Regions from separate parts of the Endozoicomonas sp. ALB091 genome, predicted to be linked through region 2. Evidence: predicted binding sites of a transcription regulator. Region 2 holds the regulator's gene; each other region holds the start of a gene.
What was found. Region 2 encodes sigma-54, which starts transcription at its own class of promoters, with help from an activator protein. Its sites were predicted from a motif close to TGGCACNNNNNTTGCTNT; they were not measured.
Positions count from the first base shown of each region.

Region 1 (8,151 bases), on a different contig from region 2:
CACTTGCACAATGGCCTGCTGTATAACCCTGTCGATCACGGTTGGGATTCCCAGTAAGCGTTCACCACCATCCGGCTTTTCTATAACATGCCGACGTACTGGTGACGGCTGGTAGGTTCCGTCCAATAGAGCTTGACGCACTGAAGGCCAATGCTGTTTGGCAAAGTCGGGATAAGCTTCAATGGTGACTCCATCAATACCCGGAGCACCTTTGTTGCTTTTGACCTGTTTCCATGCACTTGCCAGATTAGCCGGTTCAAGTACGCAATTTAGTAGATCATGGTTCAAAGCTGGTTAAAGATTCTGTCGCCAAGTACGGTGAGTCGCCGGACGGCTGCATCGCCTTGAGTGAATCAGTCTCCTCTTTGTCATTGATGTTTGGCCCTTCGCTGACGACTTCCCGTCCGTTAATGACTTCTGTCGTACAGCTACTATGGCCTCTGCTGACTTCTGTCCAATCACCATGCGGAGTTGCCTCTGCTGGCGCTATTGGTTGCCATCGGGTTTGCTCGAACAGGATGATGAGTCACTGTTCGCCGAGCCTGTTGTAACCAGTGGCTGAGAACTGGGAACTTACCAATCGCATGTTGAACAGATCTCCCCGGATAAGGACATGGACTTTCAGTGCACAACCGCCGCATTTACCGTGTCTCACGAACCTGAGGGCTTCGTAATCTTTGGCTCACTCGCCCAGAGACTCAGCCTTGTATGCGGTTTCTTTACGTCGGCTCGCACCTTTGCACTCAGACTGCCTCCGCACAGCCCCTCGCGGGACTGCACTTGCCTTAAGCTAGTGGTTGTCATCAGCAGGCGTCTTTACCGCCAGTCAGATGTAGGTTCTCCCACAGGGGACTTTCACCCCATCAGTTCATGCCCATGCCGGGCGTACCAAAAAATTCCAGCGGTCACTCACTCCGCTCGTGCCGCTAAATTTGGCGTTATATGCTTTGTGCAAACCTGGAAGTTTTTTATAATTTGCAGATCTTGTTTTTGATATGGGAAAAGAATAAATTCCCAAAAACGTATTTTGTATCACTTTTCCCTTGAATTATTGAGATAGCTGAGTAAGACCGTATTTGAGAGCATCAGAGAAATCCCGCTCTGATGCTCTTCTGCTCAACAGGCCCTATGCTTTCTTCTTCTGATAAACCTTCACGCCAACAATAACAGCAGCAGCCACTAAACCGGCAAACAACAGATGATCCGGTTCCGTCAGCTGATGCCAGATAGCTGTCATCACACCACCGGTAGAGTGATCTCCCGGGTGGGCCATAGCCTGACTGGCGATCAGGGTACTCACGCTGGCCAGTGACAGTAATTTGATGTTCATGCCTGTTTTCCTTGTTTGAATTTTATCAGTTAAACCGTTGGATGTTCTACGCGGTCGCTGCGGCTTCCGGCATTTTGGCATCCAGCATGCCTTTATCGATAATGAAATCGATGATCTCCCGCACGCCTTCGTTGGCCTTCAGGTTGGTGAAGAAAAACGGGCGGTCTCCCCGCATTTTTCTGGCATCCCGATCCATCACTTCCAGAGAGGCTCCAACATGAGGGGCCAGGTCTGTTTTGTTGATAATCAGCAGGTCGGAGCGGGTAATGCCCGGGCCACCTTTGCGTGGGATTTTGTCGCCGGCAGAAACGTCGATGACATAGAGGGTCAGGTCAGACAGTTCCGGGCTGAAAGTGGCACTGAGGTTATCGCCACCAGACTCTACCAGAACCAGTTCAAGACCGGGGTGGCGCTGGCACAGTTCATCAACTGCCGCCAGATTCATGGAGGCGTCTTCACGAATGGCGGTGTGTGGGCAGCCACCGGTTTCTACCCCGATGATCCGGTCTTCGTCCAGCGCTTCATTGCGCATCAGAAATTGGGCGTCTTCTTTCGTATAAATATCGTTGGTGACCACGGCCAGATTGTAATGGTCGCGCATGGCGGCACAGAGTTTGGTCAGCAGTGCGGTCTTACCGGAACCGACCGGGCCACCGACACCGACACGCAGGGTTTGTGGGGTTCTTGATGTTGTCATGGTGATTGTCCTTGTTATTAACGGGTAAATGGTCAGGTTAAGAGCGGAATAGCCTCGAATACTGATGCTCATGCCAGCAACTGGCCATGGCAAAGTGCATCAGGTTGTTACCAATTTCATGATCTGCCAGTGACTGGGCCAGGGTGAGTGCGGGTTCGATCCCGTGAATCAGGCGCTTCAGAATATGCTGGGCATCGGTCTGGCCAAGGGGAACGGCTTTGGTGGCTGCGGTTACCTGGTTCTCACACCAGGACCAGAGCAACCCTGTCGCAGCGGTTTTCTTATCGATGCCATGACATAACGAGGACAGGGCGAACATGGCGGCCTGTGTCGGCGATTGCAACCAGTCCGTACGGGCTTCGTCCGGATACATGGACTTGACCCAGACAGCAAATGCGCGGCCAACCTGGCAGTCTTCATCGTATAACTCCCTGGTCTCCCGGAAAGCCAGCAGCGTTTCGTTCCAGTGGTTAACCTGCTGCCGGTCTTCTACCGAAAAGGCGTCGTATAGCCGGAAAAACACCGGTATATCCAGACGGGCCATGCCCTGTTGCATCAGTTCGCTGATCCAGTTGCCGGTGGTCTCACGGTTATAGCACCACTGTCGGTCAATGGCGGTTTCCAGCCCCTGGGAGTAAGCAAACGCACCAACCGGCAGTGCCGGGCTGGCCAGATGCAGCAGACCCAGCAGCGACTCAGTGGTGATGCTCATGATGGGCGTGTCCATGTTCGTGAGCATGACTGTGCTGATGATGGGAATGACCCTTGCTATAGGCACCGTTCTCAGGCTCAAAGGGAGCCTGTTCATGGTCCAGTTCCAGCCCAAGCAGGGACACCATATCATCCAGAACATGGTCAACCTGGTAGCGTAGCCAGTTGTCGCCTATCTGCAAGGGAACGTGGCGGTTGCCCAGGTGATAACAGGCCCTGGCAAAGGTCAAAGGATCCTTACAACGGGCGGTGGTGACGGCTTCACTGGCGGCGGTAATGCGGATGATTTCGCCGGTTTCAGCTTGCAGCAGAGTGCCGTCACGCATAACGTCGCCACGGTCAATAAAAATACCGGCATCCCGGCCACTCACCGTAACGGCTTTCAGTCGTCCACGTTTGCGTTGATCAAAAGGGAGCAGGAGTTCATCAGAAAACTCACTGCTCGCTGTCGGGAGGCGCTCGATTAACTTCAACATAAACGATCCTCGGTTTCAGAATAAGAAATAACGCTGGGCCAGCGGCACCACGTCTGCCGGTTCACACACCAGCAGTTCGCCATTGGCCCTGACTTCATAGGTTTCCGGGTCCACCTCCATCCGGGGCTGCCAGGTATTGAGCACCATATCCGCCTTGCGGATGATCCGGGTATTTTTAACGGCAGATAAGGTTTTCTTCAGGCCCAGTTTTTCACCAATACCCGCCTCCAGTGCCGCCTGGGAAACAAACGACAATGACGTATCGGCAACGGCCTGCCCCATAGCACCAAACATGGGGCGGTAATGAACCGGCTGGGGTGTCGGGATGGAGGCATTCGGGTCGCCCATCGGTGCCGTTGCGATAGCACCCCCCTTAATCACCAGTGACGGTTTAACGCCGAAAAATGCCGGTTTCCACAGCACCAGGTCAGCCAGTTTACCCGGCTCAATGGAGCCGACCTCGTGGGCAATACCGTGGGTAATGGCGGGGTTGATGGTATATTTGGCGATATAGCGGCGAGCCCGGAAGTTATCCACCCCGGCATCGCTATCTTCGGGCAACAGTCCCCGTTGCACTTTCATTTTATGGGCGGTCTGCCAGGTTCTGCTGACCACTTCGCCGACCCGTCCCATGGCCTGAGAGTCTGAGGCGATCATACTGAAAGCGCCCAGGTCATGGAGAATATCTTCCGCCGCAATGGTTTCCCGGCGGATACGGGAGTCGGCAAAGGCCACATCTTCAGGAATATTGGGGTCCAGATGATGGCAGACCATCAGCATGTCCAAATGCTCATCCACCGTATTGACCGTGTAGGGGCGTGTCGGATTAGTAGACGATGGTAGTACATAGCTTTCGCCACAGGCTTTAATAATATCCGGTGCATGGCCACCACCGGCCCCTTCCGTATGGTAGGTATGGATCACCCGACCTTTAAAGGCGGCCAGTGTGTCTTCCACAAAACCGGATTCGTTCAGGGTGTCGGTATGGATTGCCACCTGAATGTCGTATTTCTCAGCCACTGTCAGACAGCAGTCAATAGAAGCCGGTGTGGTTCCCCAGTCCTCATGGAGTTTCATGCCCATGGCACCGGCCAGCACCTGTTCTTCCGGGGCTTCGGGCAGGCTGCCATTGCCTTTGCCCAGAAAGCCAATGTTCATGGGCAGGCTGTCCACGGCCTTGAGCATGGTGCTGATATGCCAGGTGCCGGGCGTACAGGTGGTGGCATTGGTGCCGGTGGCAGGCCCCGTGCCGCCACCGAGCATGGTGGTGACACCGGAGGTCAGGGCTTCTTCAATCTGCTGGGGGCAGATAAAGTGAATATGGGCATCGACACCGCCGGCGGTAATGATCTGCCCTTCTCCGGCAATCACCTCGGTGCCCGGACCGATAATAATATCCACACCTTCCTGAACATCCGGGTTACCCGCCTTGCCAATTTTTTCAATACGACCCTGTTTGATACCGATATCAGCCTTGACGATACCCCAGTGGTCGAGAATCAGGGCGTTGGTGATAACGGTATCCACAACCTCAGCACCGGGCCGCTGGCTTTGTCCCATACCGTCCCGGATTACCTTGCCACCGCCAAATTTCACTTCATCCCCGTAGACCGTGTAATCCTTTTTGGGGCTGATAAACAGTTCGGTATCCCCAAGACGAACTTTGTCGCCTACGGTGGGGCCAAACATATCCACATAGGTTTGCCGGTCCATCTGCGTACGTTTGATGGTCATTGTGCTTCTCCCGGCTGTTTTGGTTCTGGCAGTGTGCCCATCACCTCGCCACGGAATCCGTAAATGGTCTGTTTGCCAGCATAGCGAACCAGTTCGACCTGTCGGTCCTGGCCGGGTTCAAAGCGGACAGCCGTTCCTGCCGGGATATTCAGGCGAAACCCGAGGGTCTGCTCACGGTCAAAAGCAAGGGCGGGATTGGTTTCATAAAAGTGGTAGTGGGAACCCACCTGGATAGGACGGTCACCGGTATTGGCCACCGAGAGGGTCAGGGTCTCCCTGCCGACGTTAATCTCAATGGGGTCGGCAGAGGCAATCACTTCTCCTGGTATCATGATCAATCCTCAGGCTATGGGGTTATGGACGGTGACCAGCTTGGTACCATCGGGGAAGGTGGCTTCCACCTGAACCTCGTGGATCATTTCCGGAATACCGTCCATCACCTGTTCACGGGTGATCACTTCACGGCCTTCATTCATCAACTGGGCCACTGTTTTACCGTCACGGGCACCCTCCATGATATGCATGGAGATCAGCGCAATGGCTTCCGGGTAGTTCAGTTTGACCCCGCGACCTAAACGACGCTCGGCAACCAGTGCTGCGGTATAGAGAAGCAGCTTGTCTTTTTCCCGGGGGGTAAGTTCCATAGTGAGATCCTGCTTTAATTATTCGTTAATTTAGGTATTCCAGATACGTGGCCGACACCCTTTGCGGCCATTGAATCGTTCTCTCTCAGCTTCCCAAATCCAGGTGAAAATGGTTCTGGCCTGCTCTGATGAATCACCCAGGTAACGCACAATAAACACACCGGCCCGCCAGGTGATGGCGGTTACCCGGTGCCAGCCTTTATCGACCAGCTGGCTGTGCAGGCCGGGTAAGTCTGGCGGGCTTTCCAGGGTGATCAGAAAGGTGCCAAAGACGGTGTGATTATCGAGCCCCAGAAGGGACATGGGCAGTGCAGACCCGGCAGCAAAATCGAGCCTGTCAAGGTAGAGCGGTTTGCTGTCCCGGGTCAGGGTGAGATGCTGGGTGAGTTGCCCTCGGGCAAACTGCTCGCCGCTGGCGGTTCGACCCAGACAGATAATATCCCAGCCTGCAAAGAGCGCATTGCCGCTCAGTTCAATGCGGGTATCAAGCTCGGTAATGGCACCGTTAAACAGGATGGTTTCCTGAGGCAGCCACTCCATGGAGGCTGAGTCGCTGACCGTGATATGCGTTGTCTGTTTTTGTAGTTGACCATTGCCGTTGAAATAGACTTTACCGGCAGCCGGGGTTGTGACCAGCCCATGGGCACCTTTTCTGATGGCAAAGCGCTGTACCAGTTCATCTCCGGCCACCAGGCCACCGGGAGGATGCAGAATATAAAGATGGGTCAGGTCTTTGCCTTCCGGCCAGAAAGGGCGTTGAATGCGCAGCGGCCCATAATGGCGGGTTCTCCCCATCAGGGTACGGCCATTCAGGTGTTTAAGTTCTACGTCTATCCCGGCACGCCAACCCGACGACGATACCTCGGCGCTATCAGGCCTGCTGCTCTGGTTGCTCTCTGTCTCACCCGATGATGCTTGCATATTACAGCCTTGTGCTTGTTCTTATCCGGGATCATTTATTGGTGATCTTTTTGATCAATGGCAAAACCTGTGCCAGACACAGTATTTCACTGAATACGTCACTTGTCGCCGACATAATACCTGACCAAATGGTCATTATGAATGCCTTGATTTGGTGCGGCATCAGTTAATGTGCCTGCAAGGCGCGCCAAAATATGGCGTACCCCCTGTTGTTTCCGGCAAATGCCTGCCGGTCTGGAAAATTCAGGGCGGAGGCTCTCTTTCCCAGCCAGCTTTCCCATGGCGCAAGCACTGAAACTGACCATGGCACACCTCTTGCTATCCCCTGTTCAGGAAACGAACAGCGAACAATCGACAGCGGGGAAGCTATGAACAACCGGTTAAACAAACTATCCAGGAACTTTTTAACGGCATCGGTGGCTACTGCCGCACTGTCATGGTCAGTAATGGCTCAGGCTGCAGACACCATTAAGGTTGGGGTGCTTCACTCCCTTTCCGGCACCATGGCCATCAGTGAAACCACGCTGAAAGATACCGTGTTGATGATGGTGGAAGAGCAGAATAAAAATGGTGGGGTGCTTGGCAAGAAGCTGGAGGCAGTGGTCGTTGACCCGGCCTCGGACTGGCCATTGTTTGCCGAGAAAGCCAGGGAGCTGCTGGTTAAAGAAGACGTCGATGTTATTTTTGGCGGCTGGACTTCCGTGTCCCGCAAATCGGTACTGCCGGTGGTGGAAGAACTGAATGGCCTGATGTTCTACCCGGTTCAGTATGAAGGGGAAGAGTCCTCGAAAAATGTGTTTTATACCGGCGCGGCACCCAACCAGCAGGCCATTCCGGCGGTGGATTACCTGATGAGCGAAGAGGGGGGTGCGGTCACCCGTTTTGTTCTGGCCGGTACCGACTACGTGTATCCAAGAACCACCAATAAGATTCTGGAATCCTACCTGAAAAGCAAAGGCATCAAAGATGCTGACATTATGATCAATTATACGCCGTTCGGTCACTCAGACTGGCAGACCATTGTTTCTGATATCAAGAAGTTTGGTAATACCGGTAAAAAGACCGCGGTGATTTCCACCATCAATGGCGATGCCAATGTCCCATTCTACAAGGAACTGGGTAACCAGGGGGTTTCGGCTGAAGAGATTCCGGTGATCGCTTTTTCGGTGGGTGAAGAAGAACTTTCCGGCATTGATACCGGGCCACTGGTAGGTCACCTGGCGGCGTGGAATTATTTTATGAGTGCTGAAAGTGACACCAACGACGAATTTATTGAAACATGGCAGTCTTTTATCAAGGATGAAGAGCGTGTTGCCAATGACCCGATGGAGGCCACTTACATCGGCTTCAATATGTGGGTTGAGGCGGTTGAGAAGGCCGGTACCACCAACGTTGATTCAGTGCGTTCAGCGATGTATGGCATTACCGTTCCTAACCTGACCGGTGGCACAGCGGTGATGAATACCAACCACCATCTGACCAAGCCGGTATTGATTGGTGAGATTCAGGATGATGGTCAGTTTGAGATTGTCTGGGAAACCAAAGGTGGCGTTATTGGCGATGCCTGGACTGACTTCCTGCCGGAAAGTTCCAAGATTGTTGCCGACTGGTCGGCACCGGTTAAGTGCGGCAACTATA
Region 1 is NZ_JBLYNQ010000010.1:73,801-81,951, forward strand. It holds gene ltrA (group II intron reverse transcriptase/maturase) at 1-288, opposite strand, end outside; gene ACO6UX_RS22895 (HupE/UreJ family protein) at 1,127-1,330, opposite strand; gene ureG (urease accessory protein UreG) at 1,377-2,027, opposite strand; gene ACO6UX_RS22905 (urease accessory protein UreF) at 2,065-2,739, opposite strand; gene ureE (urease accessory protein UreE) at 2,723-3,214, opposite strand; gene ureC (urease subunit alpha) at 3,230-4,948, opposite strand; gene ACO6UX_RS22920 (urease subunit beta) at 4,945-5,280, opposite strand; gene ACO6UX_RS22925 (urease subunit gamma) at 5,290-5,592, opposite strand; gene ACO6UX_RS22930 (urease accessory protein UreD) at 5,623-6,513, opposite strand; gene urtA (urea ABC transporter substrate-binding protein) at 6,960-8,151, shown strand, end outside.
Region 1: the regulator sigma-54 is predicted to act here: its motif matches at 6,818-6,835, upstream of urtA (urea ABC transporter substrate-binding protein).

Region 2 (8,151 bases):
TGGGCCAGCCGCAATTCCGACTGCACCCGCTCCAGCGCCCGGGGCAGGCTTAAACCGGCGGAGAGACAAATAAGCAGCATATCCAGCAACTGAGGCATTCCGGCAATCAGCTTTTGCTGTCGCCGCTGTCGGAACGAATCCAGTAATTTCGAGGGCAGAAACAACCCGAAGGCCGCCCCGATCATGGCCACCAGCTCGGGGTATTCCGGCAGATCACCGGGCAACCAGGGGTGCAGCAGCAGTAACAGCACCCCGAACACCAGGGCCAGCAATGCCTTGAGCGCGTGGTAGACCAGGGATGCCTGTTCCTGATCAAACCCTGCCTGTAATAAACGTCGACTAACACTTATTTGCTCTTTTTCATCCGCTGGCAACAGATACTTGCGGGCCGGTGATAACCACTCCATGGAGCGGCTGCCAGCCACAGCGGACACAGCCACCGGGGCACCCTCCGGCACCATCGCTTTTGCAGGCCTTTTCAGCCTGGAGATCAATAAATACGACACAAGACCAATGGATAACGCCACCATCAACAGGCCAATACCCCGCACCAGCAGCAGTTAGTCCAGCATCTGCTCAGGGAGAGCACCATCACCAGCGGCCAGCCAACATCCAGCATCAGTAAAACCGTTATGGAAAGCAGTGCAATGGCCAGGCAGATGCCCATCAGTTCCAGTGCACGATTCCCTTTACCGGCTTGCAGTAGCAGCAGATCCAGCCCAGCCAACAGAGGATGTTGTTCCACCTTTTGCAGCCAGGGCGGTAACTGCTCCACATAACGTCTGCGCAGCACCTGGTGCATCGGCTGATCGCCCCCCATCTGCTCAAGATGGTGGTGCAGCCGCTTCTGCAACTGGTGTCGTGGACCCAGCAGCAGCACAGCAATACTGACCATAAAGACCGCCATAAAGGTCATGGCCAGCAATAGACTTAATGAGCCAGACATAACCAGTCCCTCCTCTGTTTATGATCTTTCATGGCACTGCCCATGACATCGTTCATGATAAAACCCCTTCAGCAAAAATCTTATCGTCACAGCCAAGCCCACGGGCTTCCAGCTTGTCCATAAAGAGGGGCCGATAGCCGGTGCTGATAAAATCACCAGCAACACCTTTTCGTTCTCCCTTACCAACGTGATCCACACCCGCCCCTGAACGCTCAAACCGGCTGATTTCCCGCAGGACAATATCCCCATGCGTTATGCCCACCAGTTCCTGAACACTTACAACACGACGAACGCCGTCTTACATGCGTTCCAGCTGGATAATGGCATCCACTGCTGAAGCGATCAGCTCTACCACGACATCACCATCCAGCCCCATACCACTCATGGCCGCCATACTCTTCAGTCGTCGTACGGCATCCCTCGGTGAATTGGCGTGCAGTGTGGTCATGGAACCGTCATGGCCGGTATTCATGGCGGTCAGCATGTCGATAAACTCAGCCCCCCGCACCTCGCCCACCACAATCCGGTCCGGTCGCATCCGCAGACTATTGCGCACCAGATCCCGCAGGGTCACTTCTCCCTCCCCTTCAATATTTGGGGGGCGACTTTCCAGCCGCACCACATGGGGTTGCTGTAAAAAATAGGACACCCATAAATTTACCTCTGGAAAGCGGGCAATGAAATATGCGTGTCCTTGAATTTTTTTAAACTGAACTTTTTTGTTTCTTGCCTGCCTTTTTTGCCTTAAGCACAAATACACATGGAAATTATGAATCTATTTTTCGATTACCCGATTCAGTTCTCAACAGCGTTAGTGGTTCTGATATTAATGCTACAAGGTAAGCGGTTTCTCGCAATGTATGTTTTTTACGGTGTAGCTGTTCTATTGTACGTTGTTAAGGCGGTAGGTTTTGACCAATTCTTAGCCGGAGTATTTGTTGGAGTTTTTGCTAGTGGAGAAAAGGACACCCACTTTTATCTACCAAGTCAACTCACTGCGGCTTTTGAGACAACCCAGTGTGGAAAAGCGTTGGTACCCATGCTGCACTGAGCGGGATGTCGGGTATCAGGGCTTTCCTGAACTAGAGCAACGCAGGATCATATTAAAAAAACGCCCCCGCCAGGCGGGGGAGAAAAGGATCAGACAAACAAAATCAGATGCAGCGCCATACCAACCACAAACGCACCAATCATCGGTACCGAGGTTCTTTTCACCACTTCAAACGGTGAGATTTTGGCAATACCGGCACAGGCCATAATGACCGCCGAGATGGGGGACATGGAACGGCCCATGGAAGCGGCAAAGTTCATGGGCAGCAGCATGGCCACCGCAGGCACACCAAAGCTTTTGGCAACTTCTGGTGCCAGGGTGGCAAATGACAGGAAGGCTGCATTGCCAGAGCCCATCATAATGGCCGCAACAGCAATCAGCATGGCCATAAACAGCGTCATACCGGCAGCACCGATACCCAGCCCCTGGGCAGAACCGAGCAGGGAGTCAATGGCACCAATATGTTTTAACCCTGTGGCAAAAATTTCAGCACCGATAATCAGACCTACCACCGGACCAAAAACAGCACCCATACCATTGAGGAATTGATCAAAGCCATCAAGGGACTGTTTCATTTTCCGGGTACGGATCACTTCACAGAACATGCCGGCAAATACGCTGATCAGCATGGCCATGACCAGGTTCATTTTGATGGACGACACCATCATTTTGGAAAAGATCAACAACAGGAAGAAAGGAATCATGGGCAGCAGCGCATATGCCGGGGCCGGGTCTTTCTTGTCACCGTCTGTATGTTCGATGCCCTCGCCCACATGCTCGGCAACCCTGTAGCCATCTTTCAGGTCACACCGACGCTGCCAGACAAAGTGCAGGGCCGCCGCCACCAGCGCCATGGGGACGGTGATCCAGGCCTGATAATCCAGGAAGTATTCGGTAATTTCCAGTCCGGACTGGCTGGCGGCAAAGTTGGCATTCACCTGGGTGACACCGATTTCAAACGCCGCCGGAGAAGCGATCACGGCAACCGCTGAAGCCGGGCTTAAACCGATATTTCTCAGCACCGGATACAGCGTCACCATCAACAGCAAACCGAGACCCGTTGCCGAGGTGACGAACATTTGCAGCACAACACTGAGCAGATAACACAGTGCCAGTACCATATAAGGTGAGCGAAAACGGCTGATGGGCTTAACGGCCAGTCGAACCAGCGCTTCTGAGGCACCGATATGGGACATGTAGCTGGCAAAACCACCACAGGCCATGATGGTCAGACCCAGGCTGGCCATGCGGAAGCTGAATACCGTGTTCATCAGTTGAAACAGGTCAAAGGGGATAAAACCGGTGGCCTTGGCCGCTGGCAGAATGTCTTTTATCCCCATCAACGCGGCGGCACTTAGCAGGACAATACCGGCAATAGCCAGCGAGGCTGATGCACTGTAGTTCTTCACGATGGCGTATATAACCAGTGCAACTACGGGTATGACGATGAGTATATCCACAGGGGAATCCTGAAAATGGCTAAATTTCGCGCAGGTTATTTCTTGAACTTTTGGTTGTAAATGACCAATGTCAAATAATGATCGGGTAGTTTTTTTTAACCATTCTGACAGTCGTTATGACCGAACTTTAAAGGCGGAAAGCGCTTATAAGCCACACAAAAACACACGTAATTTCATCGTATTCAATCTTTGCACATTTTTTGCTAAAGCTATGGTTTCAGAAACGTCTATGGGTTTATAATCAGCCGCACATGGAGAGTAAGCCTCTGCAGCCTCCACGGACAACGAAGTAAAGGTATACGGTTGCCTATGAAGCCTTCCTTACAGCTCAAGATGGGCCAGCAGTTGACCATGACGCCGCAGCTGCAACAGGCCATCCGGCTGCTACAGCTATCGACCCTGGATCTTCAGCAGGAGATTCAGGAGGCCCTGGAGTCCAACCCCATGCTGGAGTCCGACGATAGCCAGACAGAGGACACCGCCAGCAGCACTGAAGGACGGGAAGAGCTCGTTGATCTGAGCGAAAAAGCCTCAGAACCTGAGCCTCAGGAGATGGCGGAATGGTCAGACAGCATTCCCAATGAACTGCCCGTGGACTCCGCCTGGGACGACGTGTATTCCAGCCTGCCGGCCAGCAGCGGTGACGATGATTATGACCCCCTGGCAAAATCCTCCGCTGTGGAGTCACTTCAGGATCACCTGGAATGGCAACTGGATATGGTGCCCATGAGCGACCGGGACCGGCTGATTGGTCTGGCGATCATCGAGGCGGTTAATCCGGATGGGTATTTAACCTGCACGCTGGATGACCTGTTTGTCTCTCTTCAATCCCAACTGGACGATCTGGAGATTGAAGAGATCCATGTGCTGCAACACCGGGTGCAACAATTCGATCCGGTGGGTTGTGGCAGTGTTGACCTTAGAGAGTGCCTGTTGGTTCAACTTCGTCAGCTGCCGCCCTCAACACCCCATTTCAACAATGCAGAAAAACTGCTCACCCGTTACCTTGAGTCCCTTGGCACCCGTGATTATGCCAGCATCATGCGTCATGCCAAACTGAAAGAAGACCAGCTGCGAGAAGCCCTCAGCCTGATTCAGAGCTTCCACCCAAAACCCGGCAGCACCATTGATCAGACAGAAGCCGAATATGTGGTTCCGGATATATCCGTCCGGAAAATCAGGGAACGCTGGACGGTGGAACTGAATTCCGACGCCCTGCCCAAACTGCGTATTAATAATAATTATGCGTCCATGGTTCAGAGAGCCAATAACAGCCGCGACAATGTGTTCATGAAGAACCATCTGCAAGAAGCCCGCTGGTTTTTGAAAAACCTGCAAAGTCGCAATGAAACATTGATGAAAGTGGCGAGCCAGATTATTACCTATCAGCAGGAGTTCCTGGAAAAAGGGGATGAAGCCATGAAACCCCTGGTGCTGGCGGATATTGCCGAGGCGGTGGGGATGCATGAGTCGACGATATCCCGGGTCACTACTCAGAAGTACATGCATACTCCCCGGGGTGTTTACGAGCTGAAGTACTTTTTTTCCAGCCATGTCAGCACCACGGAAGGGGGGGAGTGTTCCTCCACGGCCATTCGGGCCCATATCCGCAAACTTATTGCTGAAGAGACACCGCGCAAGCCCCTCAGTGACAATAAAATTGCAGCGATTCTGGGGGATCAGGGCATCAAGGTAGCAAGGCGCACCATTGCCAAATACCGTGAGTCCATGAATATTCCGCCATCCAATGAGCGTAAGCAGTTAGTGCCTTAGTACATCATTTTGAGGAGTTTGATGTGTGCAATCTCCGTTTACCCTGAGCGTCCTTCGGCTCCGCTTGGATGCACGGACGGAAGGTGATTGGCACAGTCTTTATTCAGGGCATGGTGCTTACGCCCTTCGACTCCGCTCAGGACGAATGGAGTTTGGATGTCATTGATAGGTATTGATAAGGGACGCCCATCAATCACATTGAAACAGTGTTCCGGAATTTTTTACACAAGCTCCGTTGATACACCGTTCAAAAAGCAGTTTTTTTTGTCTCAGGGCATTCCAAGCTGCACCGACAGTGATAGAATCGAACTCAGCCAGTACGAAAAATCCCGCGGACTGGTGATTATCTGGATAATGGGATTCAGGAGAGCGTTACATGCAAGTCAACATCAGTGGGCATCATGTCGAGGTAACAGAAGCTCTGCACGACTATGTGATCAAAAGACTGGAGCGTCTTGGTTCACATTTTGACCATATCACCAATGTACAGGTGACCCTGAGCGTCGAAAAGCTGGTGCAGAAAGCAGAAGCCGTTTTGCATACCCGCGGGGCCGAGATTAATGCCACCGCCGAGCACGAAGACATGTACGCAGCCATTGACCTGCTCTCGGACAAGTTGGATCGGCAGCTGGTTAAACGAAAAGAGAAAGCCCTGGACAGGCAACAGGGTGCCAGTGGCCATGCCCTTTGATTTATCAGGTTGCCATTCTTATTCAGCATGATTATTCACCGCATCCTAACCCCCGAGCGCACCCTTGACGGGGTGCACGGGGCCAGCAAAAAGAAAATCCTGGAATTTATCGCTGAACGCATCAGCAGCGATGCCCCCGAAATCAATGCCAAAGAACTGTTTGAAGCGCTGGTTGCCCGGGAGCGTCTTGGCACCACCGGACTGGGTGATGGCGTGGCTATTCCCCACTGTCGTTGCAAAGCCTGCCCGGAGCCTATCGGTCTTTTTATACGACTGGCGGAACCGGTTGATTTTGATGCGGTGGACCGTGAGCCCGTTGATCTGGTATTCGCGCTGATCGTGCCAGAAGGCGAAAACCAGGAACATCTTGAAATTTTAAGGACGCTGGCCGGGCGATTTCATTCTGCCCTGACCCTTCAGAAAATACGTTCGGCTACCAATACGACAATGCTCTATCGTACTATGAGTGAACAGTGAATAACGTGACAAAAAAGGCCATCATAGGTAATGATGGCCTGAAAGGTTCAACTGATCACAATGCTCTTATCTTTTGTTGTTAACACACTTCTTTGAGTCCCGGACAAAATGCATTGCGGCTTACAGGGTTTTAGCCAATTACCGTTGAACCTTAAGTTGCTCATCAAGCTCACGAATTGCTGCATACCTGTCGGCCTTTGGATCTTCTTTAGTGACTGGCGAAACAGTTGATGGAACAATCGGGGTTTCAGACACAGGGCTTTGAGAATCCTGTCGCTTATGATCCTCGGCCATTTTGATGTCCCTGGCCTCTTTGGCCTTCTGCACTTCAGTAGACTCTTGCTTTCGTGAAAAGTTGTAGGCCACCCAATCTTTGCCATACTTTAACCCAGGATTTATTAATTTATTTCTATATGAAGCCTTTTTTTCCTTGGCAAAATTTTCTTTTGCTTTGTTGGCTTCAACCTCAGCTCGTTTCTTTTCAATTTCAGCAATGTTCTCCAAGGCTTTTTTATCTCTTTTTTCAGCGAAGACAGTACTCGCACGGTGAAGCCCGGAAAGATCGTAACTATCCTGCCCGGAGCAAGGCGAACTCTCTGCGGTACGTGGTGTAATCGGTGCAACAACACCTCGTAAGCGTTGTACAATCTTAAGATCATGAAGCATTTTAGCCCTGTCAGGCTGAAGGGCCAGCCCTCTGGCTTTCATCACATCAACTGTAGCAATTTTAGCTTCAAGCACTCTTTTGACACAATCAGCAACAGGTGTAGGTTTACGCTTGCTTTTGACAACATCAGCCACCACTGCAGCTTCATCCTGGCTTATGACGGTATCAGCGACAGCTTCATCCTGGGTATTGACGGTATCAGCGACAGGTTCAGATTTATCCTTACCTTTGATTGCCTCAACAATAAATTTCAGACCGGTATATTTGTAAACAACTTTGACAACTTTAATTGCCCAGTGCTTCAGCTTTTTGAAGAAGCCACAGGAGCTGTCTTCAGAGCTTTCCGAATTTGTCTGAGGAACAGGTTCCAAAGCCGGTTCGTCCTGCATGACCTCCACCTTGGGACTGGTGTCGCTTTCTATGGGGCTTTCCTGTTCTGTCTGGACAACAGAATCAATAACCGGTTTGATATTCTGCATAGCATCAGCCTTGCGCTGAAGGTAGGCCATGTGGCTTTTGGCCAGTTTATCTTCGGCTTTATCCCGACCGCCAATAACAAATATTGGTTTTGGCTGACCATCTTCAAACTTTCTTTCCAGTGGCCTTACCATGCGGTTATAGAACCTGCCAAAATCATCAGGTACCTGATCTTTTTCACGCGGACCCGGAACTGGAACTGGTTGAGAAGCTTTTTCAGCTAATGGATGTTTAGTCGTTTCAACTAATTGACGTTTAGTAGTTTCAACTAATGGTTGATAAGTAATTGCGAGAAATTGTGGTTTAGTCAGTGGTGCGTCCATGATGTTACTCCTTTAACAAGATAGGATTGTTTCATATAATTAAGAGAGATTATTTAATTAACCTCTCTCACTGGTTTACTTGTGATTTAAACTCTAGGATTATTCTCCCATTAAATGAATGACAGCACTGTCAGAAGCACTAACAGAGTTTCCCGCACTCATTAGAATCAGGAAAAACCAATAGCCTGACCCATATCCCGCACCCTGATAGAATCCCGCAACCAGACGCTGTCAGCCATTAAACACATTTTGATTAACAGGATTGCCAGCAACTCCGGATACCCTG
Region 2 is NZ_JBLYNQ010000008.1:657,948-666,098, reverse strand. It holds gene ACO6UX_RS19240 (type II secretion system F family protein) at 1-551, opposite strand, end outside; gene ACO6UX_RS19235 (hypothetical protein) at 530-946, opposite strand; gene ACO6UX_RS19230 (hypothetical protein) at 999-1,208, opposite strand; gene ACO6UX_RS19225 (ATPase, T2SS/T4P/T4SS family) at 1,245-1,595, opposite strand; gene ACO6UX_RS19220 (hypothetical protein) at 1,707-1,997, shown strand; gene dcuC (C4-dicarboxylate transporter DcuC) at 2,087-3,457, opposite strand; gene ACO6UX_RS19210 (RNA polymerase factor sigma-54) at 3,767-5,230, shown strand; gene hpf (ribosome hibernation-promoting factor, HPF/YfiA family) at 5,607-5,921, shown strand; gene ACO6UX_RS19200 (PTS sugar transporter subunit IIA) at 5,949-6,398, shown strand; gene ACO6UX_RS19195 (hypothetical protein) at 6,537-7,865, opposite strand.

Region 3 (8,151 bases), on a different contig from region 2:
AAATTGCCAAGCGTGATTTCTGACCATTCTGACAAAAAATAGTTCAAAACCTTAAAGTGATATATCGCAAAAAAGTTGGAGATAGCGGGGGGATGTCACTATCATCATTCCGTAAAGGCGGGGCGAATAATATGCCAATGTTACATGGCACAACTCATGCTCCTGATATTAAGAACGTGAATCAAAATCCATAACGCTGCTATTTCAGGAGAGGCATTTTGCAATAGCAGGTTCCGGTTTGCATCTTCCGAAGCTTTCTTTATAGTCGACCCAATCGTTGGGTGAAACCTGCTCTTATCTATGACTTCTGCTTGATAGATCGAATGAATATACCCATTTCCCTTTTGGGGTTAGGGTCAGTAGATCTACAGATTATCAACATACCTTTCTGGAGGCTGTCTTCATTGCGAAAAAAGAACAGCGGAGAGTAGCTGGTACGGGCATTTGCCTTTTTCAGTCGTTTCATCACCCTCTTATGCGATAAATCCACCACGTCAGCTGATCCGGCTGAAATGAATAAATCACCGTTAAGCAGACCGGAATATTCGCCCCATTTGTGTTGATCTTTTCTTAAATGATCGATCCAGGGATATTTGTACATACTGGCCAGTATTTTCACACTTTCGATGACTTCAGATATTTTACAGATTTTGATATCTACATGATTAACTGTGTCATAGAAATGAGTTAGATTATGGCTTGATTGCTCTGCCTCATCTCGGCTATTGACCTCCTGAAATTTCAACAGCGGGTATTGAGTGATAACCTCCAAGATAAATCTTTTAAGAAAGTGCTTATCACTTTCGCCCGGTGCTCGTGTAATACAGGGCGGCTCTTCAATGGTGGCGGCTCCAGGGTATTCGGATATCAGACGCTCATACAATGCTTTAACACTCTGCTTCTCTGCTTGGTCACCATGGTGAAGTTTGATAAAACTCAGTTTTTCCATGACCAGACTTACCAGGCCTGACTTTCTGAGAACGGCTTGAGCATCAGCTGGAGGGCCGGGTTTAAGGGCAGTATCAAGTTGTAATGAACCTGCTGGTGGGACATTCATTTTTTCTTCCTGTTATCGGGATGCACAATACACAAAAGTTAAGGGCTGCCATCATGATTATTAAATGACGCATATTGCAAAAATTGCCATGTGTAATTTTTGACCATTATGACAAAAAATAGTTCAATACCTTAAAGTGATATATCGCGAAAATTTTTTAGATAACTGGTTATATCACTATCATACACCCGTAAATATGGTCGAATAATATGCCAATGTTACATGGCACAACTCATGCTCCTGATATTAAGAACGTGAATCAGAACACCATAACGCTGCTATTACAGGAGAGGCATTTTGCAAAGCTATCCCCCTATCTTTGCGTCATTTCATCAATCGCTATCCAGGCTTCTTCACATCCCTTATGGTGATCAATCGGATGACCTCGCCAGTATCATCGTCCGCCGGGTTGAGTACTTTCTGCACAACCATGAACCGAAAAGTTTTGACGCCTGGTCAGAGCAGGATATCTATCTGATCACTTATGGCGACAGCCTCACAGAGCATGGGAAACCACCACTGAAAGTACTCAGTGAATTCCTTGGCAGGCACATCCGGCAGCTGATCTCCACCGTGCATATACTGCCTTATTTCCCCTACAGTTCTGATGATGGATTCTCCATCATTGATTATCTGCAGGTTAACCCTGCTCTTGGTGACTGGAATAACGTCAGGGCCATCGCTGAGCGCTATCGGTTAATGACCGACCTGGTTATCAACCACGTATCCCGGGAAAGCCTGTGGTTTGCGGATTTTGTCAGCGGCATCCAGCCTGGGCGGGACTACTTTATTGAGGAAGATCCATCCACAGATCTCACCATGGTCACCCGCCCCAGAAACTCCCCCCTGCTGGTTCCCACCCAGACACGCCGGGGAACCCGCCACGTCTGGGCCACCTTCAGTGAGGACCAGATCGACCTTAACTTCAAAAACCCGGATGTACTGATAAAAATGGTCGATATTGTGCTTTTCTATCTTGCCCGGGGTACCAGCGTAGTGCGTCTTGATGCCATAGCTTTCCTATGGAAGAAGCTCAATACAGCCTGCGTACATCTGCCGGAAACCCACGCCATGGTCAAAGTAATGCGGCTGATTATTGAACAGGTTCGCCCCGGTGCATTACTGATAACCGAAACCAATGTACCTGACCCGGAAAACTTCAGCTATTTCGCCCGGGGCGATGAGGCGCATTTGGTGTACCAGTTTGCACTGCCGCCACTAATACTCCATGCACTAAACCGGGGCACAGAAAAATACCTGGCGCACTGGGCAAGGGCATTACCGGAATACCCTGAGGGTTGCACAACACTGAATTTCACCGCCTCCCATGATGGCATTGGGCTGCGACCGCTTGAAGGGCTCGTCCCCGACAGTGAAGTCGCCGAACTGGTGGACAGCATGCACCGTTTTGGCGGGTTCGTCAGCATGCGCACACTACAGGATCAAAGCGAAAAACCTTATGAGATCAATATCTCTCTATTTGACGCCATGAAAGGCACACGCCGTGGCGAGGATCACTGGCAGGCACAACGCTTTCTCTGCTCACAAATCATTATGCTCGGCATGAAAGGTATTCCGGCCATCTATATTCATAGCCTGCTGGCGACTCCGAACGATATTGTCGGCGTTGAACGATCTGGCCGCACCCGATCCATCAATCGCCGTAAATGGGATATTGAAGAGCTGCGCACAGAACTGGAAAACCCCGTCTCAATGCAGAGCATGGTCTTTAAAACCCTGAAAACCATTATTGGAATTCGCCGAAAAGAGCGCTGTTTTCACCCGGACTGCCCTCAGCAAATCATTGATATCGCACCGGGCATTCTGGCCTTTTCCAGGACTGAGCCCAAAACGGACAGAAGCCTGGTTGCCATTCATAATCTGACGGCAACTCATTTGGACATAAATGCAAAAAAATACCAAGGCCGTCTTGACCTGCTTAGCGGCAAGACCTTTACCTCTGAACAGTTAAAGCCCTATCAAACCCTATGGCTGGTTTCAGGCACCCGGTGATCTCATGGATCGTTCGGCACAGTGAGCGCGTTATCTGGTCATCGCGCCCGGCACGCCCGGGCACATCAGTTTCCTGGTAACGCAGCATATGGCTCAACTTCAGTAGAGGCCAAAGCCCCTGATAAACCAGTAGTTAATAAGCTAGCCCGGATATTTCATAAACTGCCCCGAATCTCGCGCCAGACTTTGTCGCTCTAAGGGATTTTGTGAGGGAGCGCCGTACCGGGGAGTACGGTCGACTGAGCAAAACTCCCTTAGAGCGGCAAAGGACAAGCGAGATCGGGAGCACGTTTATGAAATATCCGGGCTAAGGATATCAGACTCTACTTGCCCTATCAGTGGAGTCCAGATCCGAAATTTGAACCCGGGTGTTGAAGACCTCTGATTGACTCGATGACACACTGATTGATCTGCTTGCCAGAGAATTTTCCTGTATTGTGCGGCGACGCTCATCGAGTAAGAAAATAATACTCCCTGCTAAAAAGCCTAGGCTGGCCCCCATGATTGGCTGCGGAGTATCATCCGTGTACGTTGGTATAACCCCATCCCGTTTCCAAAGATAATTAATCAGTGACTCACCACCTATCCCCAGGGCTACACCAGCGGAGATAATGGTTAGCCCCCGCCAGACAGTTTTTGCCTTCTCTGTTCGGTACCAGGGAGTAGCAGTCTGGCGTTCATTGCCAGAACCACTTGCATTGCTTACTCCCTCTGATGTGCCAGAAATATCAATTTGTGCACTGCCGGTGCCGGAAATATGGGTTACGGGGTTCATAATGAACTCTCAAAAATTAGAAATTTATAGTATTAAAAGAAATTTTTTTATTATTGATCACACATTTTGACTTTGGATAATTGAAAAAGTTCACTAATGAACTCAAGGGAGCGGTAAAATCGTACTAACTGAACGTCAATAGCATCACTGCCTGCAGAAAAGCTGGTACGGATGTTAATTTCAATAGCCGCATCATCCGGTTATCCGTGAAGCTGCAGATGGCTTGACCCGGATGTTTCATAAACTGCCCCGAATCTCGCGAAGGACCTTGTCGCTCTATGGGATTTTGTGAGGGGGCGCCGTACCGGGGAGTGTGGTCGACTGAACAAAACTCCCTTAGAGCGGCAAAGGTCAAGCGAGAGCGGGAGCACGTTTATGAAATATCCGGGTTAACCCCAATGGAGGTAAAGCCCCTGATAAACCGGCGCAGTAATTAACGAGCTACAGCAGGCGGACCGTCAGTGTTTACTTCCAGACTCAACGGGACGCAGATCACCAGGGATTTCATCCTTGGCAGTGATGACATTTGGCTGACCTGGTACCATGCTGATCGATCTGTTCTCAATACAAGTATGAATTGCAACATACGCCTCGGTTAAACAGGCCTGGTAAGCCCCTTGAGCAAAACCCACGACTGCTCCACCCAGGAATGGCTGCGATATATTGAACGGGTACAATGGCAAATGCCCATCCCGTTCATCTGCGAAGTAACTCAGTGCCTCACCGCATGCATACAATGCTGTATTCACGGAAACAATGAACAGTCCCCGCCAGAGGGGCTTTGTTGCTATGGTTTTGAAAAAGGCAGTAGCAAGGCTTTCATTGCCAGAGCCACTTACATCGTTTTCCCCCTCTGGACTGACAGTAATAACAGCTTGAGGGTCACGTGTAATAATTTGACCGGTTCCAGTATTGATCATAATGAACTCTCCAATAATTATAAGTTTTTAATATTAAAAAAGATCAATATACTATTGATTAAACTTTTGGACTTTGGGCAATTGAATAAGTTCATCAATAATCATGAGCAAGCAATAAAATCGCACCATCAAAATTTGGACAACACCTGAATAACTCTTTAACAAAAAAAGATCACAGCCAAAAAAACGGAACTATATTCTTTCACCATGGTCAATATACCAGTTGAATAATTTTTTTAACTTTTCAGAGCTTTTAAAATGAACAGAGCTACTGGCAGCATAATATGCTGTGTAATATTTTTTGCTTTTACGACTTTCGACACTGTTTCGGCAAGCAGCTCCTTACGGAGTGACCCGACCCGGTTTGAGCAATACCATGGGCAACAGGTATCTCCCGGTCACTATTACGAACAGACTCCAGGATCTGACGCTGATGCAGTATTCCCACCAGTTATCAGTGTCACTCCGGAAAACAGTGACCAATTGACTATCAACCTTGCCAACAAAACAGAAATCGAGAAGCAGTATATACAGGCCTTTTATTTGAGAGGTGAGCGTGATGGTGACATCCTGCTGAAAACCATTAACGATCTTGGCCGCAGCCTGAGAGACTTAACCACCGTTGCCTCAGAGCTCCAGAAAATTTCTGACGAGAGCATCCTTCAACCAATACCCGTCAGGGAATTTCTTGACCATGTGAGAACCTTCACACAGGAATCAAACCTGTTCCTTCAAGACGTTAATAACCTGGAACATTTCCCCACCCTAAGGCCAGACATAACTGCAGATCCCGACAGTGAGGTTGATATGCTCCCGCTGGTTCATCATTACCAGTCAACCTTGCGCAGGCTTGATACCCAAATGAGCGAACTTCATTTCAATATCGTCCTGCCCAATGGCGTCCTTCATCAGCAGCTCGGCATCAGTAGCGACCAGCTCAAGTCGATGTCACTGTATACTGCAGAACAGATCGCTGATATGAAACGTAATGCGTTGCAGCTACGGGCCATGCGAACCCAGGATAAGCGAGTCATTGATGAAGGGATCAACCGTTTTACCAAAGATGCCATTGAAACCTTTATAGATACCTTCGGTACGTCAGAGAGATACAGAACCATTTCCGACCGGGAAGGCAGCAAAAGAGCCAAAGAGATGTTGATCGATGCATTCTGGGCTAGATCTTACATTCGTGCCACCTATGGAATTCAAATTGGGTGCATCCCGGTTGAATATGACAAGCGTATTTTCAATCTGGATTATTACCTGAACGATATGACCGTTGGTGCTGCACCCATTTATGATCAGAATAAGCTCATGCGTTACGCCAATCTCGCTCAGGAAGCAATGTTAACCATTGAAAATTCCGCCAGCAAAAAGTGGTTATCTGTCAGTTCATGGGTTACCTGGTTGGGCGGTAAATCCAATGAGATGGACACCAAATATTTCATTATCGCCCTGATTAAAAAAGATATTGATGAAGAACTGGCCATCAGCCGCTCAGGCGGCCTGAGAAAAGTTCGTGACGGATATCGTCAGCACTACCTCAGTTCAGACATGGCAAGAGCCCTCTACCAGGCAAAAGCAAAGCAGGTTTTCAGCTCATCAGAAGATGACGATGATATTGAGAGCGACGTCATGATGGTTGAGGCTGGCACACTCAAAGGAGCTGTTGCCATGTGCATCAACGCTCTGGAAAACCAGGAAAACCGTCTTGATGAAGCCAGAAAGCTGCAAAGCGTGGTTGATATGCTGACCAGGGACAACGTCTTTTCGGATCGCAGAAAAAGACGACAGCTCTTTTAACCCGGATATTTCATAAACTGCCCCGAATCTCGCGCAGGACTTTGTCGCTCTAAGGGATTTTGTGAGGGAGCGCCGTACCGGGGAGTACGGTCGACTGAACAAAACTCCCTTAGAGCGGCAAAGGACAAGCGAGAGCGGGAGCACGTTTATGAAATATCCGGGTTAAAACATCAATACAAAACAATGAGTATCTGTGACGGGATACTCATTTTCACAACAAATTCATTAAACGTTTTCGCAGGTTGATGTGATGGCTATCAAAAAGCAACTTGTGTATGTGGCTTTGCTGCTCATACTTTTATTTTCAAAGCCATACACCTCTTATGCCGTGCCTTTTCTTATTAATAACCATTGCCTGCAAGTGTCTGCTCCGAGGATAACTGCAAGCCAGTCATGTCCCGGACACGTTATCCCTGCCCATCAAACCCGCAACCTCCACTCTGAAGAGTTAAGATGTTCGGCCAACCACTATACCCATGTTCGCTTACCGGAATCCTTTGACGAAGAAGCATGGCAGGACTTAAAAAATATCAGCCGCCACGATGCGGCAGATATTTTGCGGCAACAGCCGTCACCAGCCTGGAAAGGTGTTATTAACTACCGCACATACCTTCACTGGAATTGGCAGGAGTGCCAGCTCGTCACCGATGCACATCACTGTGGTTCTTACCATGTATGTGAAAAGACATACCTGCCCACCTCGGATGGTGGCATGAAACAAGTCGAACATTGCCATTGGAAGGCAAAAACCTGTTACGCCGATATCACCATGCACGAAAGCCGGTACTGTCAGGATGGTGAGGGAAAAATGGTCTTTGACGTGGAGTTTCTGAAAAAAGATAAAGCCCGCTGGAGCCCTGATTCCCCCGGCTTTATTGACCGTCTTGCCAATGGCTATGATCTGCTACCGGGTGAAGAGGAAGTGGTCACTGTAAGCAATCTGAAAAACATCGCGCGTACCTCACAATCTGCCAGATTAGCGCCAACCCTGTTTATTGAAGACCCTAAAAACGAGTACATCTTCAACGAGCATATCCACAACCCGCAACCGGATAGCCTTTCCTGTCGCTTCAAGGGTGAAGACGAAGTCAGCTTTACCGTAACCACACGAAAAAGAATTGCTTCAGACTCTCCCAACGCTTTTTCGCTTCCCAAAACTTTTGACAACGAGAAAATTGACCCACTGGTATGGCAGTCTGCCCCTGGTCTGGATGGCTCAAGGCAAGAGAAAGGCTACCCATTCATCATGAGGGCCCAGGACTTCTCTGCCGCAGCACTCAACGAGGTATCAGAAGATGTCACTGAAAAGCTGAAAAATATCATCGTCCGAGTACAACTCTACGAACCCTCCATATTTGGCGACAGACTGAAGTCCACTATCTATATCGATGAAGCAAAAGGTATTCAGCAAACATTGAACGCCATTTCCAACGACCAGAAAATTCGACGGTCGACGCTTTGGGAGTTCAAACTGAAAAATGGTGATAACCCTGACAAAAATATTTACCGGAGTTATGTGCCCACACTGTTCTACTACCCCGGAAAAATTTTCCTGTCCAACGAGGCCCTCAGCTACGATGACC
Region 3 is NZ_JBLYNQ010000003.1:428,272-436,422, forward strand. It holds gene ACO6UX_RS04865 (hypothetical protein) at 299-1,057, opposite strand; gene ACO6UX_RS04870 (sugar phosphorylase) at 1,355-3,070, shown strand; gene ACO6UX_RS04875 (hypothetical protein) at 3,387-3,845, opposite strand; gene ACO6UX_RS04880 (hypothetical protein) at 4,304-4,765, opposite strand; gene ACO6UX_RS04885 (hypothetical protein) at 5,024-6,568, shown strand; gene ACO6UX_RS04890 (hypothetical protein) at 6,819-8,151, shown strand, end outside.
Region 3: the regulator sigma-54 is predicted to act here: its motif matches at 1,281-1,298, upstream of ACO6UX_RS04870 (sugar phosphorylase).

Region 4 (8,151 bases), 690 kb from region 2:
CAAGATTATTCAAGGCATGGCTGATTGAGTTGTCTGTCAGGTTATAAACTTCTGCATAGAATAACTGGCTGACAAACATTTCAAAATACTCAACAGACTCGTCAACCATCCCGCGACCGCTGTAGCCATGATCCCTCATGCCTGAATAGCGATTAAGCCGCTGGATAAAGTTTCTTTCCAATGCGGCTAACGCCCCATCAATACCGGGGTTGCTGGCTTTGTATTGCTGATACGCATGGCAATCCCGGAGTGTCTGGCACAGAGCCTGGATATTCCTGTGCAGCTGCCTCCCCGCGTACATGACATCCCTCTCGCTATCGCCATAGATGGCGAAGAGTTGCTCCTCGTCAATGACCGGTTGATCCGCCGGTTTCCTGAAATAGCACACTGCGTGATGCCGTAAAAGGTCATGACAAAGTTTCAGCGATTTCTCCTCAATCCCTGAAATGTGTTGGATATTCGTCAAGTGGTTTTGAATTGAAAGTAATGCGGGATGGCTGTTGGTGCCTTTTATTTGTTGGTAAATCTCATAGAGTAAAGCGGATTTATAACTTTTTATGGAGTCCAGTTCGCTTATTCCCAGTTCCTTCAATACGTCAATGGCAGTGCGCAGGCTTTTGGTACTTGTCACCTCTTTCAGCAATTGTTGAAGCTTTAATAATTTATTGAGGTGCGGACAAATGAGACGTAACTGTGCAACATTCAGATTGGTGCTGTAGGTTCCGCGCAGAAACTGCTTGGGTTCTCCGTTAGCACCATACATCGCAAGTTCTGCGTAAATTGATTCAAACTTGTCCTTCAGGAAGTCCCTGTCATCATGATTCTCAAGATTAATGGAAAGGGTATTGAACAGCAGACAGGGTTGCGCCTGTGGTAAAGGGCTAATCAAACGTTGACACGCTGTCGTCATACGTATTGGATTTCTGAGAATTTCGGCCATTGATTTTTTTCCGATGCTGACAAAATGATCAGCGCTATCCTCTGAAATCCTGTCATCCACCCCCAGCAAATCACCCACAATACATAAAAAGTCGTCATACCATTTGTTTAATTCTTCCAGGTGCTCACTTAGTTTGATCATTTGATCTTTAGTTAATGAAAATCCGGTTTCTCCATCATAATTTGCTTCCATATCATGCAGTAGGTTCTGGCTGAAGAGCAGGTCGAAAAAGCTATAGCCAAGTGCATGATTGCCATCGGGGATTTTGATCAGGAAATGCCCCTCGGTTTCATAGGGAGTCTGTTGGTAGCCAATGTCTACCGTATACATCTCCCTGAACTCCGGTTGTACTTCAGCAAGTTCTATTAGATGAGAGAGCCTGGCCCTGACGCTATCGCCCAGGTGCTTATCACTTTTGCACTCCCGATAGGTGTCTGCCAGAGTGCTTGCGGCTAACTGATCGACTTCGTGTTGGTCCCAATGAAGCCAGTGACTGATCAGCTTTCTTTTCTCAATGGCAGCTTTTTTCTCCGCCAGTTGATCAGCATGGTTGGCAATGGCTGTTTCAATACTATTGGCATCCCCGCCATGTTCATGGAAAAAATTCCGAAGGTACTCCAGATGCCCGGCAATTTGCTGTCGCAATGGTTGAAGCTGCCTGAATGCTGATGCGTCTTCAAGAAGGGTAATAACTTTGGCCTGGATCTTTAAATCAAAACATTGAGTGAGATGTTCAATGCTTTGATGTGACCAGGTTCCTGACAGGTTTGATGTGCTGATAATTTGCTGAATAATATGACCATAATCAATATCAGGGGTTGTCTCATGGGGGGGCTGTGGTATATCCATGGCTACTGCCAATGGTTGATCAGTTTGGGAGGATGATTCGGATGGTTGCGCCCCTGCTGCGGATGTAATTTGAGGGGGGGGGCGATAAAGGGCGTTGAATGAGTTGAATGAATAGAGGGCATGGATACATCCTGATAAACGTTGAAACTAAATCTATTGACCCTGGAATTAATAGAAAGTTCTTGAGTACGATTCCGTTCATCAGGCACTGGTCATGAATAAGAACTTTCGATCAAAGTATTTTCCTGCCTGACTATCCATAATGTGAGCTATGTTATAAAGTCCTCCATTTCAGGTCATCCCAAATAGTTGAACTCTCTTATGTCTCAAACTGTAGAAGCCGATGTGGTGGTGATTGGTGGTGGTATCGCCGGTCTCTGGTTATTTCGCACCTTGAATACCCTGGGCTATCGAACCCTGTTGCTGGAGCAGAATGCTCTGGGCGGTGGTCAGACCATAAAATCCCAGGGCATTGTTCATGGCGGTACAAAATACACGTTAACTGGTCAGTTAACCAATGCTTCCCAGGCCATTGCCGGTATGCCGGAGCGCTGGCGTAATGCCCTGGCTGGCAAGGGTGGGGAGGTGGATCCGGATCTCCGTTCGGCCCGCATATTGTCTGAATACCACTATCTCTGGTCGCCAGGTGATATTGGCTCACGAATGACCTCTTTCTTTGCCAGCAAAGCGCTTCGTGGACGGGTTGATGCACTGACCAGTGAGCAGTTTCCAGCCATTTTCAAACATGATGGTTTTCGCGGAAAGGTATATCAGCTCAATGAAATCGTTCTGGATATTGCCACCGTTACCCGGGCCCTGGTCAGTGGCCTGGAAGATAAAACGCTGAAAGTAGACTGGAGCGAGCAGGGTAATGCCCGGTTGTTAACCAATGCCAACGGTGAGATTGATGCTGTTGCCTTGGCGGATAGCGATGGTCAGACCACCCTGTTGCAAGCCAAACGGTTTGTGCTGGCCGCGGGTGAAGGCGCTGAGGCGCTATTGAATACCTGGGGTGTCAGTCATCCAAAAATGCAGGTACGTCCCTTGCAGATGGTCATGGTTCGTCATTCCCATCCTGAACCTATCTACGCCCATTGTCTTGGCACAACACCACTGCCGAGAATGACCATTACCAGCCATCCGGATGCCGATGGCAAGTGGGTCTGGTATCTCGGCGGAGGCATTGCGGAAGATGGTGTCAAACAGTCTGCTGAAGAATTGATTGCTACGGCGAAAAAAGAGCTGAAAGTGCTGTTGCCCTGGGTAGACCTGAGTCTGGCTGAGTGGGACACCTTGCGGGTCAATCGTGCCGAGCCAAAACAGAGCCGCCTGCTTCGTCCGGATGCGGCTTTCTGTCAGCCGGTGGCCAACGGTATTGTCACCTGGCCGACGAAATTGGCACTGGCTCCTAATCTCTCTGATGAAGTGGTTCGTTTGCTGCAGGAGGATAATATTCGTCCAGCGACGGATGACAGTTTCGTTATGCCGGAAGGATTTTCCCGGCCGGAGATCTGTCCAAACTTCTGGCAGGGGCATTTTGTGCAAGGGAAGACATTATGAGTCAGTGTCTTGTTAACAAGCAGATCGCCGGTACTGATCTTGAAGTGTCGCCGCTGGGTTTCGGCACCGTTAAGTTTGGCCGGGATCAGGGCGTAAAGTACCCGGAACAGTTTACGATTCCTGATGACCGTGAAATGCTGGATCTGCTTACCCTGGCCCATACCCTGGGCATGAACCTGCTGGATACGGCTCCGGCCTATGGCACCAGCGAGGAACGCCTTGGACAGTTGTTTGCCAAACATAAAGGGCTGCGTGAACAGTGGGTCATCTGCAGTAAGGTTGGTGAAGAGTTTGTCACTGTTGAAAATGGTCGGGGAGAGTCTTATTTTGATTTTTCGGAGCAGCATATCCGCTTCAGTGTGGAGCGAAGCCTGCAGCGCCTGAATACCGATGTGATTGAATTGCTGCTGGTGCATTCCAATGGTGATGATGTCAATATCATTGAGCAGACAGGTTGCCTGGAAGTGCTGGCTGATCTGAAAAAAGAGGGGAAAATCCTCGCTTCGGGTATGTCCACCAAAACGGTTGCCGGTGGCATCCTGGCGCTGGAACATTCCGACGTTGCCATGGTGACCTATAACCTGAACGAACAGGGCGAAAAGCCGGTGTTGGACTATGCGCTGGAACATGGCAAAGGCATCTTTATCAAGAAGGCCCTGGCCAGTGGTCATGCCTGCCTGTCAGGACAGGACCCCGTTCTGGAAAGTATGAAACTGGTGTTTTCACACCCGGCGGTTTCTTCAGCTATTGTTGGCACCATCAATCCTGCCCATTTGCGACAGAATGTGGAGGCGTATCTGAAAGCCAGCGGGATTTAAGCTGGTTTGGGGGCTTCTAACTATCTAGCTTCTAACTATCTATAGGTGAGGCTCCCATGCATAAAGGATATGGTTTAAATAATTTTCTTTTATGATTTTTTGAAATAAAAAACAAACAAAAATTTGACGAATCCACTTTTTGGTTATTTACTGAAATAATAAGCTGTAATTTAATTTCGAAAATTTGTATCTACGCTGTAAAAATTAATCGGATGACAAGGATCGTCGTCTTATGGAAACAGCTGAGCAGGTACTCATCATTGAAGACGCGGAGCAGCGTCGGCATGACTTCAGCACTATTTTGCAGTTTATGGGCTATCACACAGTGGCTATCGGTGCAGCCTACTGGGAAGATGCTGTTAGTGCTTATCCCCCGGAAAACTTCAGTGCCTTATTTCTAGGTGATTTTTTACAGGCAGAAAGCTCCCTGCAGGGAATGCTTTCCCGAGTCCAGGGCTGGTGTGGTGGCGTTCCGGTTATCCGGATTGCGGAGTCACTGCCAGACAATCTGTCGTTAGCACTGGCCAGGCAAATCATTGCACGGGTTGACTGGCCATGTAGCAAGCCGCAACTTTTATCCAGTTTGCATTATGGTCAGGTCTACCGTGAGCAGTGGCGTCAGGCACACCAGACTGGCTACAACCAGCAGGTACAACTGTTCCGTGGGCTGGTTGGCAAGAGCGAGCGTATTCGTAAAGTTCGGGCCGCCATGGCCCAGGTGGCGGATCGGGACGTCAATGTTTTGATCACCGGTGAGTCCGGCACCGGCAAAGAAGTGGTTGCCCGCAATCTTCATGAGCATTCCTATCGCAGAAGTGCGCCATTTGTTCCGGTCAATTGCGGTGCTATCCCCACTGATCTGTTAGAAAGTGAGCTCTTTGGCCATGAAAAGGGGGCTTTCACTGGTGCTGTGACCAGTCGCAAGGGGCGGTTTGAGATGGCCCAGGGCGGAACACTGTTTCTTGACGAAATAGGCGATATGCCTCTGCACATGCAGGTCAAGTTGCTCAGGGTTTTGCAGGAGAGGACCTTCGAACGGGTTGGTGGAACAGAGCCTATTGAGGTGGATGTTCGAATTATTGCTGCAACCCATAAGAATCTTGAAAGTATGATCACTGAGGGAAGCTTCAGAGAAGATCTTTATTACCGTTTGAATGTATTTCCCATTGAGATGCCCTCGCTGAAAGAGCGGCCTGAAGATATTCCGCTGATGATTAATGAGCTGACCCACAATATGGAGAAGCAGGCCAGGGGATCAATTCGACTCAGTTCAGCGGCAATATTATCGCTTTGTCGGCATGACTGGCCGGGTAACGTCCGGGAAATGGCCAATCTTCTGGAGCGCCTGGCGATTATGTATCCCTATGGGGTTATCGGGGTTCAGGATCTGCCAGAAAGTTTCTGTCATTTCGATTTGATCAGTCAGGAAGATGATGGTGTGGCGGATTTATTTCCGGACAGTATCCAGCCTGCCGGTGCTGCTACTTCGGAAGACCTTGCAGTACTGCCGGTAGGAGGGTTGAACCTTAAGGAATATCTGACCCGACTGGAAAAGAGTTTGATTCAGCAGGCGCTGAGTGACTGCAATAGTGTTGTTGCCAGGGCAGCAGACAAGTTGCAGATACGGCGAACGACCCTGGTGGAAAAAATGCGCAAGTATGGTTTGCAGAGATATGAGGATTCTGTGAAAAACTGATATTCAGTGATGCAGAAAAAATGACTACATTTTTGTAGCCATTTTTTTTGCTAACAGATTCATTCTCAGATTTACTGCGTTAATCAATGCGTTCCGGTTTTTGTTTCTGTATTGTTCTGTTGTGCTTCGACTCCCTTCTTCTTGCTGATCCACTGTTCGATAATTGTTGCTGATTGGTTTGCAGGTAATCCTTTATTTGCATATTTAATGAATGCGCTAATCGACATCATGTCACGATCTGGTTTTTTTCTTCCCTGTTTTGTCGGTCAAATGCTGCCATTTTTGCGTCACTATAAAGTGACACTGTCAAATAACTATCTTTTTGGATAGTTCAAAAAAGTGTTCAAGATATTTTCAAAGCAACCGAAAATTAATCTATGTCAAAAAAATAGCGAAATGAAATCGGTGTTGTTTTAGAAAGTTGTGAAAAAACAGGTGGTTGTGTTTTTTTATTTTTCTTTATGTATTTTTTTGGGGTTTGGTAGCTGTTTTTATTTTTCAAATTAAAGTTGGCATGTTCATTGATATGTATATTGTGTCGTTTTTCTATATGCATTTTCTGAGCAATTGAAAAATTAAAGTGAGAACGATGGCGCAAGTAAAGAAAAGAGTGATTGCGGTTTCAGGATGTAAAGGAGGTGTCGGTAAAACCGTAGTTGCAGTAAACCTTGCCCTGGCGATGGCAAAGCTGGGTCAGCGTGTCGTTTTGATGGATGGTAATCTTTCTGTACCAGATGTTGAGTTCACCCTCGGGATGAATGAAGAAGGTTTAAAAGAACAATTGTCGTCTGATTTTATTTTTTCATCACCTGCTGAAGGTGGGTTCGTTACTGAGAGCTCGGGCCATCAGCAGAAAGGACTGTTGGATGGTCCATCGGGTGTAAGGGTATTTACACCGGCTGCTCAGGGAGACTGGAAAGACAGTATTCAAATTATTCAGGCAGTAGAGTTGATTCAGGACATGGATGATCTTGCGTCAGATCTGGATACTTTGATTATTGATACGGCTCCGGGCCTGGCCCCGGATAATGTAACTCTCATTCAGGCGGCAACAGAGGTGGTCGTTGTCGTCAGTCAGGAAGACGTGTCTGTTATTGATGCTGTTCGACAGATAAGGCTTCTGTACCGGGTTTTCAATGTTCACCAGTTTTATATTGTTGTTAATCAGGTGAGCAGCAGAAGAGGCGGTGCTAAACAGTTTGAGAAATTACAGGAGTATCTGAAAGACGACAAACAGATAGTTTTAAGCTTTCTGGGTGCAATTCCACATGATAAGGCTGTAAGTGAAGCGGTATTACAGCAGTCGGCACTGTTGACTGTCAGTAACGATTGTCGGGCTGCAAGAGCGTTTCACAGAATTGGACATCAGCTAGCAAAATTACCGGTGCCTGAGCCAAAAGGTCGTATAGAATTCTTTTTGCCTGGTAGGATCAAGGAGAGGATCTAATCATGACAGAGACAGCACAGGACGTGCAAACCAAGTCGGCACAAAAAACGACACTGAACATGGAAGAGATGGTGATAAAACATCGCTCATTGGTAAAAAGAATTGCCAATCATCTCGCCGCAAGAATGCCCGCCAGTGTTCAGATTGATGATCTGGTCCAGTCAGGAATGATTGGGTTGCTTGAAGCAGCTTCAAAATATGATGCATCCAAAGGTGCCAGTTTTGAAACGTTTGCCGGTATTCGAATTCGTGGCGCAATGCTGGATGAAATTCGAAAAGGGGACTGGGGACCAAGATCAGTATATCGCAACAGTCGTCGTATTACTGAAGCGGTTCAGGTTGTTGAAGCGAAACTGGGAAGAGATGCCCGGGATTCTGAAGTCGCCAAAGAACTTGATGTGAAAATTGATGAGTATTACACCATTCTGAGTGATTTAAGAGGGTGTCGTCTTTTTAGTTATGAAGAGTTATTTGACAGTGAAGAATCAAGAATGCAGGCTCGCTCAGGAGACAGGGGCCCTTCAGCAGATATTCAGGAAGAAAAATTTAAAACAGCACTGATTGAAGCTATTGATAAACTGCCTGAAAGAGAAAAGCTGGTATTGATGCTTTATTACGATGAAGAGATGAATCTGAAAGAGATCGGTAAAGTGTTAGGGGTCAGTGAATCAAGAGTCAGCCAAATTCATTCTCAGGCTGCACTGCGTTTAAGGTCACGGTTGCAAAACTGGCTGAGTTAACGTCTCAGCCACACCGTTTTTACAGGGCAGTGACAAAATATGGTCAAGCGTCGGGAATCGGGGCGTTTTCTTTTTTGATTTTGACAGCGTTCAGTTGAGTT
Region 4 is NZ_JBLYNQ010000008.1:1,352,617-1,360,767, forward strand. It holds gene ACO6UX_RS22240 (hypothetical protein) at 1-1,789, opposite strand, end outside; gene ACO6UX_RS22245 (NAD(P)/FAD-dependent oxidoreductase) at 2,111-3,349, shown strand; gene ACO6UX_RS22250 (aldo/keto reductase) at 3,346-4,167, shown strand; gene ACO6UX_RS22255 (sigma-54 dependent transcriptional regulator) at 4,400-5,863, shown strand; gene ACO6UX_RS22260 (P-loop NTPase) at 6,453-7,310, shown strand; gene ACO6UX_RS22265 (RNA polymerase sigma factor FliA) at 7,370-8,050, shown strand.
Region 4: the regulator sigma-54 is predicted to act here: its motif matches at 6,374-6,391, upstream of ACO6UX_RS22260 (P-loop NTPase).